Regions from separate parts of the Rahnella aceris genome, predicted to be linked through region 1. Evidence: predicted binding sites of a transcription regulator. Region 1 holds the regulator's gene; the other holds the start of a gene.

Region 1 (7,956 bases):
ATTATCCAGCGTGTGCGTCGTAAAGTTCTTCAACCCCGCCTGCATCATCAGGCTCATCAGCGCCTCGTCATCCAGCGAATACAGCAACGCTTTCCCGGCACCGGAGGCATGCAGTGGCAGACGGCTGCCAAGCGGCGCGCACATCCGCACCATCGACTGGCATTCCCGCTGGCCGATCAGTACCGCTTCGAAACCGTTGCGGATCGCCAGATTGGCCGTTTCGCCCGACAACAACATCAGGCGCTGCATATAAGGCGCGGCGACTGACAATACATCCCGGTTATGGATATAAGACGATCCGACCGTAAACGCCTGTAAGCCAATGTGCCACCAGCTCAGTTGCGCATCCTGATAAACAAAATCGGCCTCTTCCAGCACTTTCAGCAGTCGAAAGGTGGTGGAAAGGGGCAGCGACAAATTCTCTGCAATGTTGCTGACAGAAGAACTGCCGCCGGACTGCGCCAGATAATTCAACACCGCAATGCCGCGTTCTAAGGCCTGAGCGCCCTTTTGCGAACCAGAACCAGGCTGGCTAGGACGCCCCCGTTTTTTTACTTCGGCCATCTCACATTTCTCCAGCATCAGGCGCTGAGCGCCCGCGTTTCGCTTGTTTTCAGATGCTTGTATCTTATGCAAGATGCTTTATAGCGTCACGACTTTAATCCCGCCGCAACGGGTAAAATAAGCTGATAGCCCTGAGGTAACTGACTGATATCACAGTTGTCTGCGCCGCCACGATCGACGGTGAGAAAATTCGTCACCGTCTCAAACGCAAACAGCGGATGGTGCCAGACATTCCGGTGATAATTCACGCCCTGCAGGCCGTTGGTGATAAAGGCTTTCAGCGTGGAGATGTCCGGCGTCTCGCCCCCTGCCGCAACAATCACGATAAAGCGCTCGCCCTGCATCGGCACAAACGCCTGTGAACCGAGCGGGTGTTTTTCGAGTTGCGTCACCACAATGGGCAACGGTGCTGGCTGGGCGCGGTTGATGCTCACCAGCGGGCGATCCTGCCCGAGGATCTCCACGTTGGTCAGATCGTGGTACCGCTCAACCTTGCCGTCGTTGATATGAAAAAAATCGCGACCTGTCGTCTCAATCACATCGCCGTAAGCCGCGAAGGCCGCCTGGGTCAGCGGGTAAACCGGAAGTTCCATGGCATTCATCCCTGCATTTAAAATAAAACCGGTGAGATAAGCCCGCCAGATTGGCGGATTTATCCTCAATGCAATTACTGTAGAAACTTTTTCCAACTTGCTCAATCGAAATATGGAAAAAGATTCCATAAAATTGATGAAGTCCACAATTCTCATCAGGTTAAATCTATAAAATCTTTTTCATTCAATGCATTAACATTACTTCAGGTGACCTATGCTGGATGAGGAGTCGATTAAAACCTTTATGCACGTCGCACAAACAGGCAGCTTTTCCCGCGCGGCAGAGATGCTGCATAAAACGCCTGCGACCATCAGCTATCGAATTAAGATGCTGGAAGACAGTGCCGGGACGTTATTGCTCAACCGCACGACCCGCACGGTGTCGCTGACGCCCGCCGGACAGCATCTGCTTGAACGATGTCGCCAGTGGCTAACCTGGCTGGAGGGTGTACCGGCAGAACTGCAGCAGATTAACGACGGCATTGAGCGCCAGCTGAATGTGGTGGTGAACAATCTGATGTACTGCCCTGAAACTCTGGCGGCGTTATTAAGCTGTCTGACGCAGCGCTACCCGTTCACGCAGTTCACTTTCACACGGCAGATTTACATGGGGGTATGGGATACGCTGCTGTACGAAGATTTTCAGCTGGCGATTGGCGTCACCGGCACCGAATCTCTTTCTAACGCCGTGAATCTGCTGCCGCTGGGTGAAGTGGACTGGGTTTTTGTTCATGCGCCCTTTCATCCGCTGCAGCACATCACTGGCATGCTGGAAGAAGCGGTGTTGCGTCAGTACATTGCCATCAATGTGGAAGACACCTCGCGCCATCTGAACAAGCGGGTAGCCTGGTTGCTGACCGGGCAACGGCAGATCATCGTGGCAGATGTGGCGACTAAACTGGCCTGTCACCTGAAGGGAATGGGTATCGGTTTTCTGCCGCGCCATCTGTGCCAGCCATATCTCGACAGCGGCGAGCTGATCGCCCGGCAAATCCGCTATCCGCGCGCCCCTTCCCCGCTCAGTCTGGCGTGGAAAAAGGAGTACACAGGCAAGGCGCTGCATGACATTGTTTCTCTGTTCCACCAGAAAGACCCGCTGATCCAACCGTTGCTGGCGGGTTTAGAATAGTGATGCCCTCTTTGGCTTCGCGAATAAATATGGTAACAATAGGCTTAATTATGCGCAGCCTTGACGCCAGATCTTCGACCACAGAAAAGACCGCGTCTCGCCTGCCTGCATCACCTTTATGGAGAACAGCGCATTATGTCAGCCAAACATCCTGTTATTGCCGTGACCGGTTCGAGCGGTGCAGGCACCACGACCACCAGCGTGGCATTTCGTAAAATATTTCAGCAGCTTAGTTTGCGTGCGGCGGAACTGGAAGGCGACAGTTTTCATCATTTCACCCGTCCTGAAATGGATGCGGCAATACGCAAGGCGCGCGATCTGGGACGTCATATCAGCTACTTCGGGCCGGAAGCCAATGACTTTGGTTTGCTGGAAAAAAGCTTTATCGAATACGGTAAAACAGGCACTGGCCGTTCACGTAAGTATCTGCATACTTATGACGAAGCCGTTCCCTACAATCAGGTGCCGGGTACCTTTACGCCGTGGCAGGCGTTGCCGGAACCGACGGATATTTTGTTTTACGAAGGGTTACACGGTGGTGTGGTGGCGGACAAAATTGACGTTGCCGCGCAGGTCGACCTGCTGGTCGGCGTAGTGCCTATCGTCAACCTCGAATGGATCCAGAAACTGGTGCGCGATACCGGCGAGCGCGGGCATTCCCGTGAAGCGGTGATGGATTCCGTCGTGCGTTCGATGGATGACTATATCAATTACATTACGCCGCAGTTTTCCCGCACACACATCAATTTCCAGCGGGTACCCACCATCGACACCTCGAACCCGTTTGCCGCCAAAGCCATTCCGTCACTGGATGAAAGCTTTGTGGTGATTCATTTTCAGGGACTGGATGACATCGATTTCCCGTATCTGCTGGCCATGCTGCAAGGGTCGTTTATCTCGCACATCAAAACACTGGTGGTGCCGGGCGGCAAAATGGGGCTGGCGATGGAGCTGATCATGGCGCCGCTGGTGCAGCGCCTGATGGAAGGCAAGAAGATCGAGTAAACTTTATTCGGCTGCAATCACTTCAAAGCTGTGGGTGATTGTGGCCGCTTTCCCCAGCATCAGAGACACAGAACAGTATTTTTCGGCAGACAGGCTGACTGCGCGTTCAACAATCTTATCGGTCAGATCCTTACCGGTGACGATAAAATGCAGATTGATGTGAGTGAACAGACGCGGCGCTTCTTCGCGGCGTTGTGAGGTCAGCTTCACTTCACAATCACGCACGTCATTACGACCTTTTTGCAAAATTGACACCACGTCGATTGCACTACACCCCCCTGCGGACATCAGTAACATTTCCATCGGGCTTGGGGCTTTATCACCCGCGTTTCCATCCATTGAAATCTGATGACCCGATGCAGACTCACCTAAAAATGTCAGTCCTTCAACCCATTTGACACGTGCATGCATGAACTATTCTCCCGGTGAATAAACTTGTCGAAATCTGCTCTCAGAGTACCCTTTCACCTAAAATCTGGCAACGTAACCCGATCGCCATCATGCTGAAGCGAGACAACAGAAGACAGCATCTCAAACCTGTGCTACAAACAAAGCCGAAACATACTTTCCAGTAAATTGCGGTGACGGTTTTTGCGGTTTAAGTACAGAACCCACGGTGATGACAGCAATAAACAGGCTGTTGCACTCCGACATCCGCTTGCAGCATTTCTGGAGAGTTATATGCTGAAAGGGCGCTTTGGATTTGAAGTGCCGTACAGGGAACTCTGAGCCCTGTGATTTTGGGCAGCGATAACAACAGAGGATAATAGCAAATGGTTCTCGGCAAGCCACAAACAGACCCGACTCTTGAATGGTTCCTGTCTCACTGTCATATACATAAGTATCCTTCTAAAAGTACGCTGATTCACCAGGGTGAAAAAGCCGAAACGCTTTACTACATCGTGAAAGGGTCAGTTGCTGTCCTGATTAAAGATGAAGAAGGCAAGGAAATGATACTGTCCTACCTTAACCAAGGTGACTTCATCGGTGAGCTGGGACTCTTCGAAGAAGGTCAGGAACGCAGTGCCTGGGTACGTGCTAAAACTGCCTGTGAAGTGGCTGAAATTTCATATAAAAAATTCCGCCAGCTGATTCAGGTTAACCCGGATATTCTGATGCGTCTCTCCGCGCAGATGGCCAACCGTCTGCAAGTGACGTCAGAGAAAGTCGGCAACCTTGCCTTCCTTGACGTTACCGGTCGTATCGCTCAAACCTTGCTCAATCTGGCTAAACAGCCTGATGCAATGACCCATCCGGACGGGATGCAAATCAAGATTACCCGCCAGGAAATTGGCCAAATCGTCGGTTGTTCACGTGAAACAGTCGGACGCATTCTCAAAATGCTGGAAGATCAAAGCCTGATCTCCGCACACGGTAAAACGATTGTCGTTTACGGCACACGTTAATCCCTCAAAAATTGGCGCGGCAAAACACTGTCGCGCCTTTTTTATGGGCTAAGCTTTACCCATGACGCTATGGCGAAGACTGTTTTACCATCCTGAAGTGAACTACGCGCTGCGCCAGACGCTGGTGTTGTGCTTGCCTGTTGGCATTTGCTGGCTGTTTGGCAATTTGCAAATGGGCCTGCTGTTTTCCCTCTGCCCGGCCTGTTGTAACATCGCCGGTCTGGATACCCCGCATAAACGCTTTTTCAAACGCCTGCTCGTCGGCGGTTCACTCTTTGCCGTGAGCAGCCTTCTGCTGCAACTGATGCTCGAAAGCTGGCATATACCGCTGCCGCTGATCATGCTGTCGCTGGCGTTACTGCTGGGCGTCACCGGTGAAATCAGCCCGCTGCATGCGCGCCTGCTGCCCGGTGCGCTGGTGGCGACTATCTTCACGCTGAGTATGGTGGGCGTGCGCCCGATGTGGCAGGCCCCGGTGTTGTTCGCCGCTGGCACAGCCTGGTACGGATTGTTTAACTGGGCGTGGTTTCGTATTTCGGAAGAACAGCCGATGCGCGAAACGCTCAGCCAGCTCTATCTGCAACTCGCGGATTATTTCGAAGCCAAGTACAGCCTGCTGACGCAACATACCGATCCCGAAACTGCGTTACCCCCACTGCTAACCCGCCAGCAGCAGGTTATCGACCTGATTGCCCTGCTTTATCAGCAATTACACATGTTGCCCCAGCACGGACATCATCATCACCATAAGCGGCTATTTCAGCGTTTTCAGGTGGCGCTCGATTTGCAGGAGCACATTACAGTGAGCCTGCATCAGCCGGAAGAAGTGCAGAAACTGGTGGAGGAAAGCCATGCCGAAGCGGTTATCCGCCGAAATGCGCAGGTGATTTCCACCCGTCTTCGGGTGATTGCCGACGATATTCTTTATCATCGTTTATCCGGGCGCTTTACGATGGCCAATGAGCTGACCGCGCTGGAGAAAATCGCCGCGCGCAACCCGGACAATCCGGTAGGTCAGTTTTGTTATTACCATTTCAGCCGCATTGCCCGTCTGTTACGCACACAGCGGCCGTTGTACAAACGTGACCTGATGAACACCCAGCCGCGTTTGCCCTTCTGGCCCGCGCTGAAAAGCTATCTTTCCTTCAAATCCGTGGCACTGCGTAATGCCGCACGTTTGGGCATTATTCTGGCGATTGGCAGCAGTCTGGGTCTGTTCTTCAATTTGCCCAAACCCTACTGGATCTTGCTGACTATCATGTTGGTCAGCCAGAACGGTTATAACGCCACGCGGGTGAGGATCCAGCACCGTGCACTCGGTACGCTGGCCGGATTGCTGATTGCCTCAGGCTTGCTCAAACTGGAACTGCCGGAAGGCACCACGCTGCTGTGCATGCTGCTGATCACCCTGTTGTCCTATACCGTTCTGCGCAAAAACTACGGACTGGCGATGGTCGGCATGACGGTGACTGCAGTGTATACCCTGCAATTGCTGGCGATGAACGGCGTGCATTTTCTGGTACCACGACTGGTCGATACCCTGATCGGCTGCGCGCTGGCCTTTGGTGGCACTATCTGGTTGTGGCCGCAATGGCAAAGCGGTTTGCTGCGCCAGAATGCACACCAGGCGCTGGAAATCTATCAGGACGCTATCCGCCTGCTGCTCGAGGAAAGCCCCGACACCGCCAAACTGGCGTACACCCGTATGCAGGTCAATCAGGCGCACAATAAGCTGTTCACTTCGCTAAATCAGGCGATGCAGGAGCCGGGTTTTAACTCACATTATCTGGCGGATATGCGTTTGTGGGTGACGCACAGTCAGTTTGTGGTTGAGCATATCAACGCGATGACGATCCTCGCCCGCGAGCATTACATGCTGCCGGAAAAACTGGCGACGGAGTATTTACAGACCTGCGAAATCGCGCTGCAAAGCTGTCAGCAACGACTGCTCTACGACGGGCCGGGCAGCGAGAACAACCTGTTTAATGCGCCGGAACTTCACCCGGATATGCCACTGACCGAAATGGAACGCCATCTGCGGCGCGTAATTTCACATCTCAGCGTGATGCATACCATCTCGTCACTGGCGTGGAAGCAGAGGCCGCATCATGGGATCTGGCTGACGCGGCGGGCGTGAAGGGGGAGACCCCTTTCAAATCCCCTTTTTACTGGCTTGCAGTCAGACTGCTTTTTAAAGCTAATCGGAGAATATTTCGGTTTCTCAAGTGCGGGGACCGCGCACTGACGGCTTAAAATGGATTGAGAAAGTTTCGGTTTCTCAATTGCCGAGCTCGCTTAACTCACCGCGCCGAAACCGACCAAAGGAGGAAAGTGCTTTTCCTCCTTTGGATTCCTCCTCGCTTTTTCAACACGCGCTCCGCTTGCTGGCTATGTTTCAGCAACCGCGGTGACAGGCTTGAAATCTTGCCGCGTTGCGGTTCCCTCTCTCGGTCCTGAAGCCCTGGGTCTTCAGGCCGCTCCGTTCGGCAAGATTTCTGAATCGCCCGCAGGATCTCAAATTCAACGGCAGATTGTCTTTTATCTTTTAAATAAGTTGATTGGCGTGCTCAAAATTCAGCTGAACGGAGCGGCTTCGAGACCTTTGGCTCGAAGACCGAGAGAAGGCAGTGCGAAGCACCTGGATTTGCGCCACTCACTCATACACCAGAACATGTCCGTCGTGCCTGCGGCAGCGCGCAGTAAAAAAGCGAGGGGAGTGCAGAGGGAAAAAGCACTTTTCCCTCTTGGTCGGTTTCGGCGCGAGAGGCCATGTGATAAATGTTAGTGAGAAACCGAAATTGTCTCGATCAAGCGTTTCAAGACGGGGGCGTGGGGATCACCCCCCGCAAACTTTCCCCACGGCTTTCTCAAACCTTTCCATCCCTTCTTCAATATCCGCGAAGTCGATAACAAGCGATGGCGCAAACCGCATCACGTTTGGTCCGGCGACCAGCATCATCAATCCGAATTCTGCTGCAGCGGCATGGAATTCTCCGGCGCGGTTTTTATACGCATCAGAAAGCTCGGCGCCGATCAGCAAACCCTGGCCGCGGAACTCGCTGAAGATGTGATATTTCTGGTTGATGGCCTCCAGCGCGCTGATGAATTTCTCGCGACGCTCGTTGATCCCGGCCAGCACGTCTGGCGTATTGATGATATCCAGCGCGGCTTCGGCGACGGCGCAGGCCAGCGGGTTACCGCCGTAGGTGGTGCCGTGTTTGCCCGGTTCCATCACCGAGGCCACGTCTTCGGTTGCCAG
Region 2 (7,956 bases), on a different contig from region 1:
GGAACTATTGTGCCCTGATTATATGTCGTTTTCGCGACAACCTGCCCCGCGACACCGCACAGCCCGAAAAACACGGCGGCCATCATCAGATTGCGCACACACCGCCCGTTAAATGCCTTCATTGACGTCCTTTGTGTTGAGCCGGAATGAAACTGTTTCTGTTTATTGTTTCTTAAAAAGTAACTTCTGGAAAGCTGACTTAAAGATTCCCTAAATGCAGCGTTTTCACCTGCAAATATTCTTCCAGCCCCAGCACCGAACCTTCACGCCCCAGGCCGGATTCTTTTACGCCGCCAAATGGCGCGGCTTCGTTGGAAATCGCACATTCATTAATGCCAATCATCCCGCTCTCAATAGCATCCGCGACCCGGAAAATACGTTGAAGATTCTGGCTATAGAAATACGCTGCCAGCCCGAAAGGTGTGTCGTTGGCGCGTTTAATCACTTCCTCTTCCGTTTTGAAACGGAAACAGGCCGCCAGCGGACCGAAGGTTTCTTCATGCGCCACTTTCATGTCATCAGTGGCATCAATAATGACCGTCGGCTGGAAGAAGTTGCCACCGAGTTTGTGGCGCTGTCCGCCCTCCATCAGGCGTCCACCTTTCTCCAGCGCGTCCTTGACGTGCTCTTCAACTTTCTCCAGTCCTTTGATATCAATCAGCGGCCCGACAATGACGCCTTCATCCATGCCGTTGCCGACTTTCAGCTTGCGTACTTCTTCCACCAGCCGTGAGGTAAACGCCTCGTACACGCCCTCCTGCACATAAATACGATTGATGCACACGCAGACCTGGCCGGTATTGCGGAATTTACAAGTGATCGCGCCCTTCACCGCCGCCTCAATGTCGGCATCGTCAAACACGATATACGGCGCATTGCCACCCAGTTCCATCGACACCTTTTTCATGGTGTCGGCGCTGTTACGCACCAGCGTTTTGCCGATTTCCGTCGAGCCGGTAAAGGAGACTTTACGTACCGCATTGCTGGTCATAATCACGTCGCTGATGGCACCGGTGTCACCGGCCACGCCATTGATCACACCGTCCGGAACCCCGGCATCCTGCGCCAGTTGCAACAAGGCGAAAGCCGACAGCGGCGTGTTACTGGCCGGTTTGATGAGACCGGTACAGCCTGCCGCCAGCGCCGGCCCCAGTTTACGGGTGAGCATCGCCAGCGGGAAATTCCACGGCGTGATGGCCGCCACCACGCCGACCGGTTCGCGGGTCGCCAGAATGCGTGAGCCGGATTTGGCCGGAGGAATGATTTCTCCGTTAGCGCGTTTGGCTTCTTCGCTGAACCATTGCAGGTAGCTGGCGGCGTAATCGACTTCGCCCAGTGCCTCTTTCAGCGGTTTGCCCTGCTCGGCAACCATCAGCTCGCCCAGAAACTGTTTATTTTCCAGCATCAGTTCATACCAGCGATGCAAGATTTCAGAACGCGCTTTCGCAGTGGTTTTGCGCCATTCGGGGAATGCGTCACTGGCTGCCTTCACCGCGGCTTCTGTTTCTGCTTTACCGGCTTTGGCGACTTTGGCGACCACATCGCCGGTTGCCGGATCCAGCACATCAAAGGTTTCTTTGGCTTTAAGCCATTTACCACCGGCAAAATAGCCGGTCTTAAATAATGGATGCGTGGAGAGTTTATGAGGTTGGGCTGACATGAGGATCCTCCTGATTTATGCCGTTTTAAGCGATCTATCAGGTAAGTATAGCGGCTTGAGCAGAAGCGTCTGTCAGACAGCACTGAGAGACACAGATCGCAAAGTGAATTGTCATACGTTCACAGTTTCCGCATCCCTCAGTAAACTGCGGTGAACCCCACCCCATTTTTACAAAGGAAGAAGGCATGTCGACGCGCGAAAAAATGAATATCGGTGAACTTTATACAGACATGGACGAAGGATTGCCGGAGGAACGCGGTGCCGGAAAAGAGCGGGTGTATGATTTCAATCTCACGCGCCCTTCTGAAGAGGCAAAGCGCCTGCAATTGCTCAGAAGTATTATGGGCAGTCTGGGGGAGTCCTGCTGGATTGAGCCGCCGCTGCGCGTCGCGTATGGCACCCATATTCATATCGGCAACCACTTTTACGCTAACTTCAATCTCACGGTGGTGGATGACGCCACCGTGACCATTGGCAATAACGTGATGATCGCACCGAACGTCACGCTCGCCACCGCCGGACATCCCATCGATCCTGACATCCGCATCACCGGACAGCAATTCTCGCTGCCGATTGTCATTGAAGATAATGTCTGGCTGGGCACCGGCGTGATAGTCAATCCGGGTGTGACGATTGGACGTAACAGCGTGATTGGGGCTGGCAGTGTGGTGACCAAATCCATTCCCCCGGATGTGGTCGCGGCAGGTGTACCCTGCCGCGTATTACGTCCGATCACCGCCAGCGACCGTGAGGCTTTCCTGAAATAGCCGCCGGTCAGGCCAGGAACGCGTGCTGATAACGTTGCAGCATGTCAGTGAGGCGCCTTACCGGCTCGGTCACTTTCAGTGGTGCGTCGTACTCGACCAGTTTCTCCTGATACTCACCCAGCTCTTTCAGTAACCGCTGATAATAATAGGTGCGCTTGCCTTCACCTGAAGCAGAGACCACGTGATCGGCCGTATTACGGATTTTCTTGTGGAATGCCGACAGCTCATCATTCACCGGCACTTCTGCCAGTTTCATGCGCTGGTGCGCGATAATCAGCATCAGCGCCAGACGGTATTTACCAATATCGTTCGGGAACATCACCAGCAACTGGTTCAGCTGATGATAAAGCGCCGGAAGATGGTTTTCACGACGCCGGTACGCTTTGGTGGTCAGCGCCGATACCGCGCTGCTCATAAAGCGGTTAAGCAGCGTACGCCCGGTTTTCTCGCGAGACTTGTCGCGCACAATCAGCAACACCGCCATCGCGATCACCGTACCGATCGCCTGCCCCATCGCGTTATCCAGAAACGACGTGACGTTAAAAACCATCGGATTGCTGAGCACCAGAATATTAATGGTGCCCGCCAGCAATCCGAGCATACCGAGACGGCGCTTGGTCACTTCGATACCGATAAAGAAGGTGAAGATCCCCAGCATCAGACACAGCAGGAACAGGCTCTGCTGCGTTGCGGGCATGATCAGCATAAACATCATCGAGCCGACCGGAATCGCCAGCAACATGCCGATAATGAAATCCATCGCCATGCCTTTCGGGTTCGGCGTACGCATTGCCAGCGAAGTCACCACTGCGATGATAATCACGCAACCACTGGCTGAGGTCCAGCCGGTCCACAGCCACATCAGGCAGCCGATGGTTGTCGCCGTGAAGGTTCTCAGGCCGTTGACCAGCGCATGGTGACGTTCTGCTGAAACAGGCCGCACCACCACTTCGCCATCGAGCACCCCGCTTTCAATGGCGCTGATACTGCTGTTGGTCTGGATGCCTTTCATCAGCAACAGCGCACGGGTTCCGGCGCCGGTCCAGGCGCTGACCGTCATCAGTACGTTGTCGCTGTGCATGCCGGTAATCATCTGGCGTAATTGTTTCAGTCTGCGATGCACATCCGCCACGTTTTCAGCGGGTTCAGCAAACAATGCTTTCAGTTCAGGCGAGACCCGTTCCGGAGAGCTTTGCATAATCAGATAGGTTTCGCACGCCTGGGTGATCATGCTCAGCGAGGTGCTGTGCAGCGCTTTCAGGCGCCGATTACACCGCTGCCAGCGCGACGACTCCATCATCAGACTACCGCGCATCCCGTTCAGCGCGGTCGTGCTTTTCACCAGGTTATTCCAGGACTTATCGATTTCTTCCTTCGTCCCGCTATTCACGCAAATCCGCATCAGCGCAAACTGATCCAACATCAGCTGACTGACGGCACGGTCAATATCTTTTTTGATGGAACGGGGGGAGAACAACAGGTCAGCGACGATAGCGCAACAAATCCCGATAACGATTTCACTGCAACGCTCAACCGCAAACTGCGGAGTTTGCAAAGGCGAGCTGGCGGAAGTCACCACGATAATCAGCGCGGTATAACCAGCCAGACCCAGCGCATACGAGTTCTCGATACGAACCAGCGACGACCACCAGGTGCACACGCCCGCCCAGATGCAGCATAACAGCAGCATAACGACCGGTGCGCGGGCGGTAGCAATCACGATCACCAGCGCCGCGATACAGCCGATAAAGGTGCCGATAACCCGCAGAAAACCACGATGACGAATAGCACCGGCAAAGGGTTCGCCACCCGCCGCCAGCGCAGGTCCCGACGTTACGATCGCGGCAGTCATGGCCGACCAGCGCGGGGTTTCGAGTTGCAGATAGAACCCGAGAACCAGTGCGCCGAGGATCGCGAACGTCAGCTTGCAGGCAAAACGTACGCGCGGGATAAGTACGCTATTCATCTTTCCGGCCTTAACCAAACTCTCTCAGACGGTGCAGGAGGCGAAGGAACGGGGATCCTTCATCTTGTTTACGGTCATGGCTGCCGGTAATCACGACCGTCGCCGTGGTACCTGCCGGATAAGGATGTTGCTGGTCTTTGTCATCAAGCAGGATTTTCACTGGCACACGCTGTGCCAGACGCACCCATTCAAGGTTGCTGTCGATGGTCGCCAGACCGTTGGTCGCCGCAGAAGAGGAGCTGTTCGTCACCGCCGCCGCTACGCTGTCGACCGTACCGTGCATAATACGGTTGCTGCCGAGCGGCGTGATTTCCGCACGATCCCCTTTTTTCAGCCCCGGCAGTTTGGTTTCTTCCAGATACGCCAGAATGTAGAAGGAATTTTTCTTCACCAGCGCCACGGCAGTCGAACCCCGGTTAATGTAGTTGCCCGGATGAACGGTCAGGTTAGTTACCCAGCCATCAGCAGGTGCGACAACCACGGTCCGTTCCAGATCCAGCACCGCCAGATCCCGTGCAGCCTGCGCTTTCGCCAGCTGATGTTCAGCGGTTTGCAGCACGTTATTGGCCTGATCGATTTCTTCCTGCGACATGGCCTGTACGCCCAGTTTCACACGACGTCCGGCCTCGCGCTTTTTCTCAGAAGCCAGCGCCTGGTAATACGCGACGTCAGCACTCGCTTCGTCCAGCGCCTGCTGGTAGCGCGGCTGGTCAATTTTGAACAGTACCTGGCCTTTTTTCACCAGTTGGTTATCCGTTACTGGCACATCGGTAATCAGACCGGTGACATCGGGCGCGATGGACACAACGTCAGCGGTAAACTTGGCATCACGGGTCCATGGAGATTCTGTATAGAACGCCCAGGCTTTGAAGATTGCGATGACAGCCAGCACGACAAGAATCAACGTTATTGTGTAACGTATTATTTTTATGGAGAAATTTTTCACAACGCCCTCAGACGAACATGCAGGAGATCAGGTAGAAAAGACAGCAGTACAACGCTGTGTTGAACAATGCCGGGTGCCAGACAAAATCATAAATTCCGGTGGGTTGCAATATGCGCCGCAGCAGGAAAAACACCACCAGCGCCAACAATATTTCAAAAAACACCGGAGGAAACGACAATCCGAAAATCACCATTACCGGAAGCAAACTCATCAAAAATTCCTTACATTATTACGACGGACAAACACATATCGTCCCGCGCACGCATTATTCGTTATTTTAGGCAACGGCACGCGACCCCGGAGAAAATAATTCAACGGGAGCAGAGCAATGAAGCTGCAGAGTTGCCAGGGAAGTGTGCGAAGGTAAGCATGATGTCAGGAAAACTGAAACCTGAGCTTTATCGCCCGGAAGGGTATATTAGCGTGCTTATTATCAACAGATCAACGTTCTGTGATCTAAATCACTTTTAAGCCAGAGTTAACAATGGACCGATTAAAACGCATGTCGATCTTTGCTCAGGTCGTGGAAAGCGGCTCCTTCACGGCGGCCGCACGACGCCTCGACATGAGCGTTTCTGCCATCAGCCAGACGATTTCAAAGCTGGAAAATGACTTACAAATCAAATTACTAAACCGTAGCACCCGCAGCATCGGCCTGACAGAAGCCGGTAAACTCTATTATCAGGGTTGCCGGAAAATGTTGCACGACGTACGTGAAGTGCATGAACAATTGTATGCCTTCAACAACACCCCGACCGGAACATTACGCATCGGCAGTTCATCGACGATGGCACAAAATGTTCTTGCCGCGATGACTGCGGAAATGCTCACCGAATACCCCGGTCTGACGGTGAATCTGGTGACTGGCATTCCGGCACCAGACCTGATCGCTGACGGACTGGACGTGGTGATCCGCGTCGGCGCGTTGCAGGATTCCAGCCTGTTCTGCACCCGCTTAGGCTCAATGCCGATGGTGGTGTGTGCGGCGCGCAGTTATCTGGCACAACACGGCACGCCGGAGAAACCCGCCGATATGGTGAATTTCTCCTGGCTGGAATACAGCGTCCGCCCGGACAGTGAATTTGAACTGATCGCCCCCGAAGGTGTTTCAACCCGTATTACACCGCAAGGCCGCTTCGTGACTAACGACTCGCAGACCATGATCCGCTGGCTGAAAGCCGGTGTCGGTATCGCGTATGTTCCGCTGATGTGGGTGATTGAGGAGATTAATGCCGGTGAGGTGGAGATTCTGTTCAGGCGCTATCAGTCCGATCCGCGCCCGGTTTACGCGCTGTATACTGAAAAGGACAAACTGCCGCTGAAAGTGCAGGTCTGTATTGATTATCTGACGGATTATTTCAAACGGGTAAGCAAGGTGTATCAGGGATACCGGCAGGGCAAGAAAGTGACTCAGTGGAATTGAGTTCGTATCAAACCAAAAACCCACCTGACCTCCCCTTGTGAAAGGGGAGGGATAACACCGAAATAATCTTCTGCTACGCAGTGCCGCCGACGGTGAGATTATCCAGTTTCAGGGTAGGCTGACCGACCCCGACCGGCAGGCTCTGGCCTTCTTTACCACACACACCGACGCCTTTATCGAGCGCCAGATCGTTGCCGACCATGGAAATCTGTTGCATCGCTTCAATGCCCGAGCCGATCAGCGTCGCGCCTTTCACCGGTTTGGTGATGCGGCCTTTTTCGATCAGATAAGCTTCGGAGGTAGAGAACACGAATTTACCCGAAGTAATATCCACCTGACCGCCGCCGAAGTTTGGCGCATACAGGCCAAATTCTACGCTACTGATAATGTCTTCCGGCGTTGATTTCCCGGCCAGCATATAGGTGTTGGTCATACGCGGCATCGGCAGATGTGCGTAAGATTCGCGGCGGCCGTTACCGGTCGGCGCAACGCCCATCAGGCGCGCATTCAGTTTGTCTTGCATGTAGCCTTTCAGCACGCCGTTTTCGATCAGCACGTTGTACTGCCCCGGCACACCTTCGTCGTCAATCGCCAGTGAACCGCGCAGACCCGGCAGGGTGCCGTCGTCCACTACGGTACACAGTTCAGAAGCCACCCGTTTGCCCATCTGACCGCTAAATACAGAGGTTCCGCGACGGTTGAAGTCACCTTCCAGACCGTGGCCTACCGCCTCATGTAACAGCACACCTGGCCAGCCTGCGCCCAGCACCACCGGCATGCCACCCGCCGGGGCGGCGACTGCCGTCAGATTCAGCAACGCCATACGCACGGCATCACGGGCAAAAGCTTCCGCACGCACTTCACCGTTAACGGTTTCGAGGAAGTAGTCATAACCAACACGACCGCCGCCGCCACTTGAGCCACGCTCACGACGTCCGTCCTGTTCAACCAGAACGCTCACGGACAGACGCACCAGCGGGCGAATGTCTGCCGCCAGCGTGCCGTCGGTGGCTGCCACCAGGATGTTTTCATACACGCCGGTGATGCTGGCACTGACTTCCTGCACGCGCTTATCGGCCGCACGGGCAATTTTGTCGACGCGGTGCAGCAGTTCGATTTTTGCTTCGCGTGACAGGCTTTGCAGCGGATCCAGCGGAGAATAAAGAGATTTATAGGCAATTTCGCCCAGCGTAT

Evidence for each region. Region 1 encodes CRP, which controls carbon source genes, mostly activating them, when cyclic AMP is high. Its sites were predicted from a motif close to ATGTGANNNNNNTCACAT; they were not measured.
Region 2: aaeR (HTH-type transcriptional activator AaeR) is a predicted target of CRP. The motif match lies at 5,789-5,806, and genes of this name have one in related genera.

The regions. Positions count from the first base shown of each region.
Region 1 is NZ_JAADJV010000004.1:72,144-80,099, forward strand. It holds gene allR (HTH-type transcriptional repressor AllR) at 1-564, opposite strand, end outside; gene GW591_RS18600 (ureidoglycolate lyase) at 651-1,157, opposite strand; gene allS (HTH-type transcriptional activator AllS) at 1,372-2,286, shown strand; gene GW591_RS18610 (phosphoribulokinase) at 2,422-3,291, shown strand; gene GW591_RS18615 (OsmC family protein) at 3,295-3,702, opposite strand; gene crp (cAMP-activated global transcriptional regulator CRP) at 4,065-4,697, shown strand; gene GW591_RS18625 (YccS/YhfK family putative transporter) at 4,759-6,834, shown strand; gene argD (bifunctional acetylornithine/succinyldiaminopimelate transaminase) at 7,534-7,956, opposite strand, start outside.
Region 2 is NZ_JAADJV010000002.1:558,865-566,820, forward strand. It holds gene GW591_RS14925 (ribonuclease domain-containing protein) at 1-122, opposite strand, end outside; gene GW591_RS14930 (NAD-dependent succinate-semialdehyde dehydrogenase) at 200-1,660, opposite strand; gene GW591_RS14935 (maltose acetyltransferase domain-containing protein) at 1,846-2,427, shown strand; gene aaeB (p-hydroxybenzoic acid efflux pump subunit AaeB) at 2,435-4,393, opposite strand; gene aaeA (p-hydroxybenzoic acid efflux pump subunit AaeA) at 4,404-5,339, opposite strand; gene aaeX (p-hydroxybenzoic acid efflux pump operon protein AaeX) at 5,347-5,550, opposite strand; gene aaeR (HTH-type transcriptional activator AaeR) at 5,824-6,762, shown strand; gene tldD (metalloprotease TldD) at 6,836-7,956, opposite strand, start outside.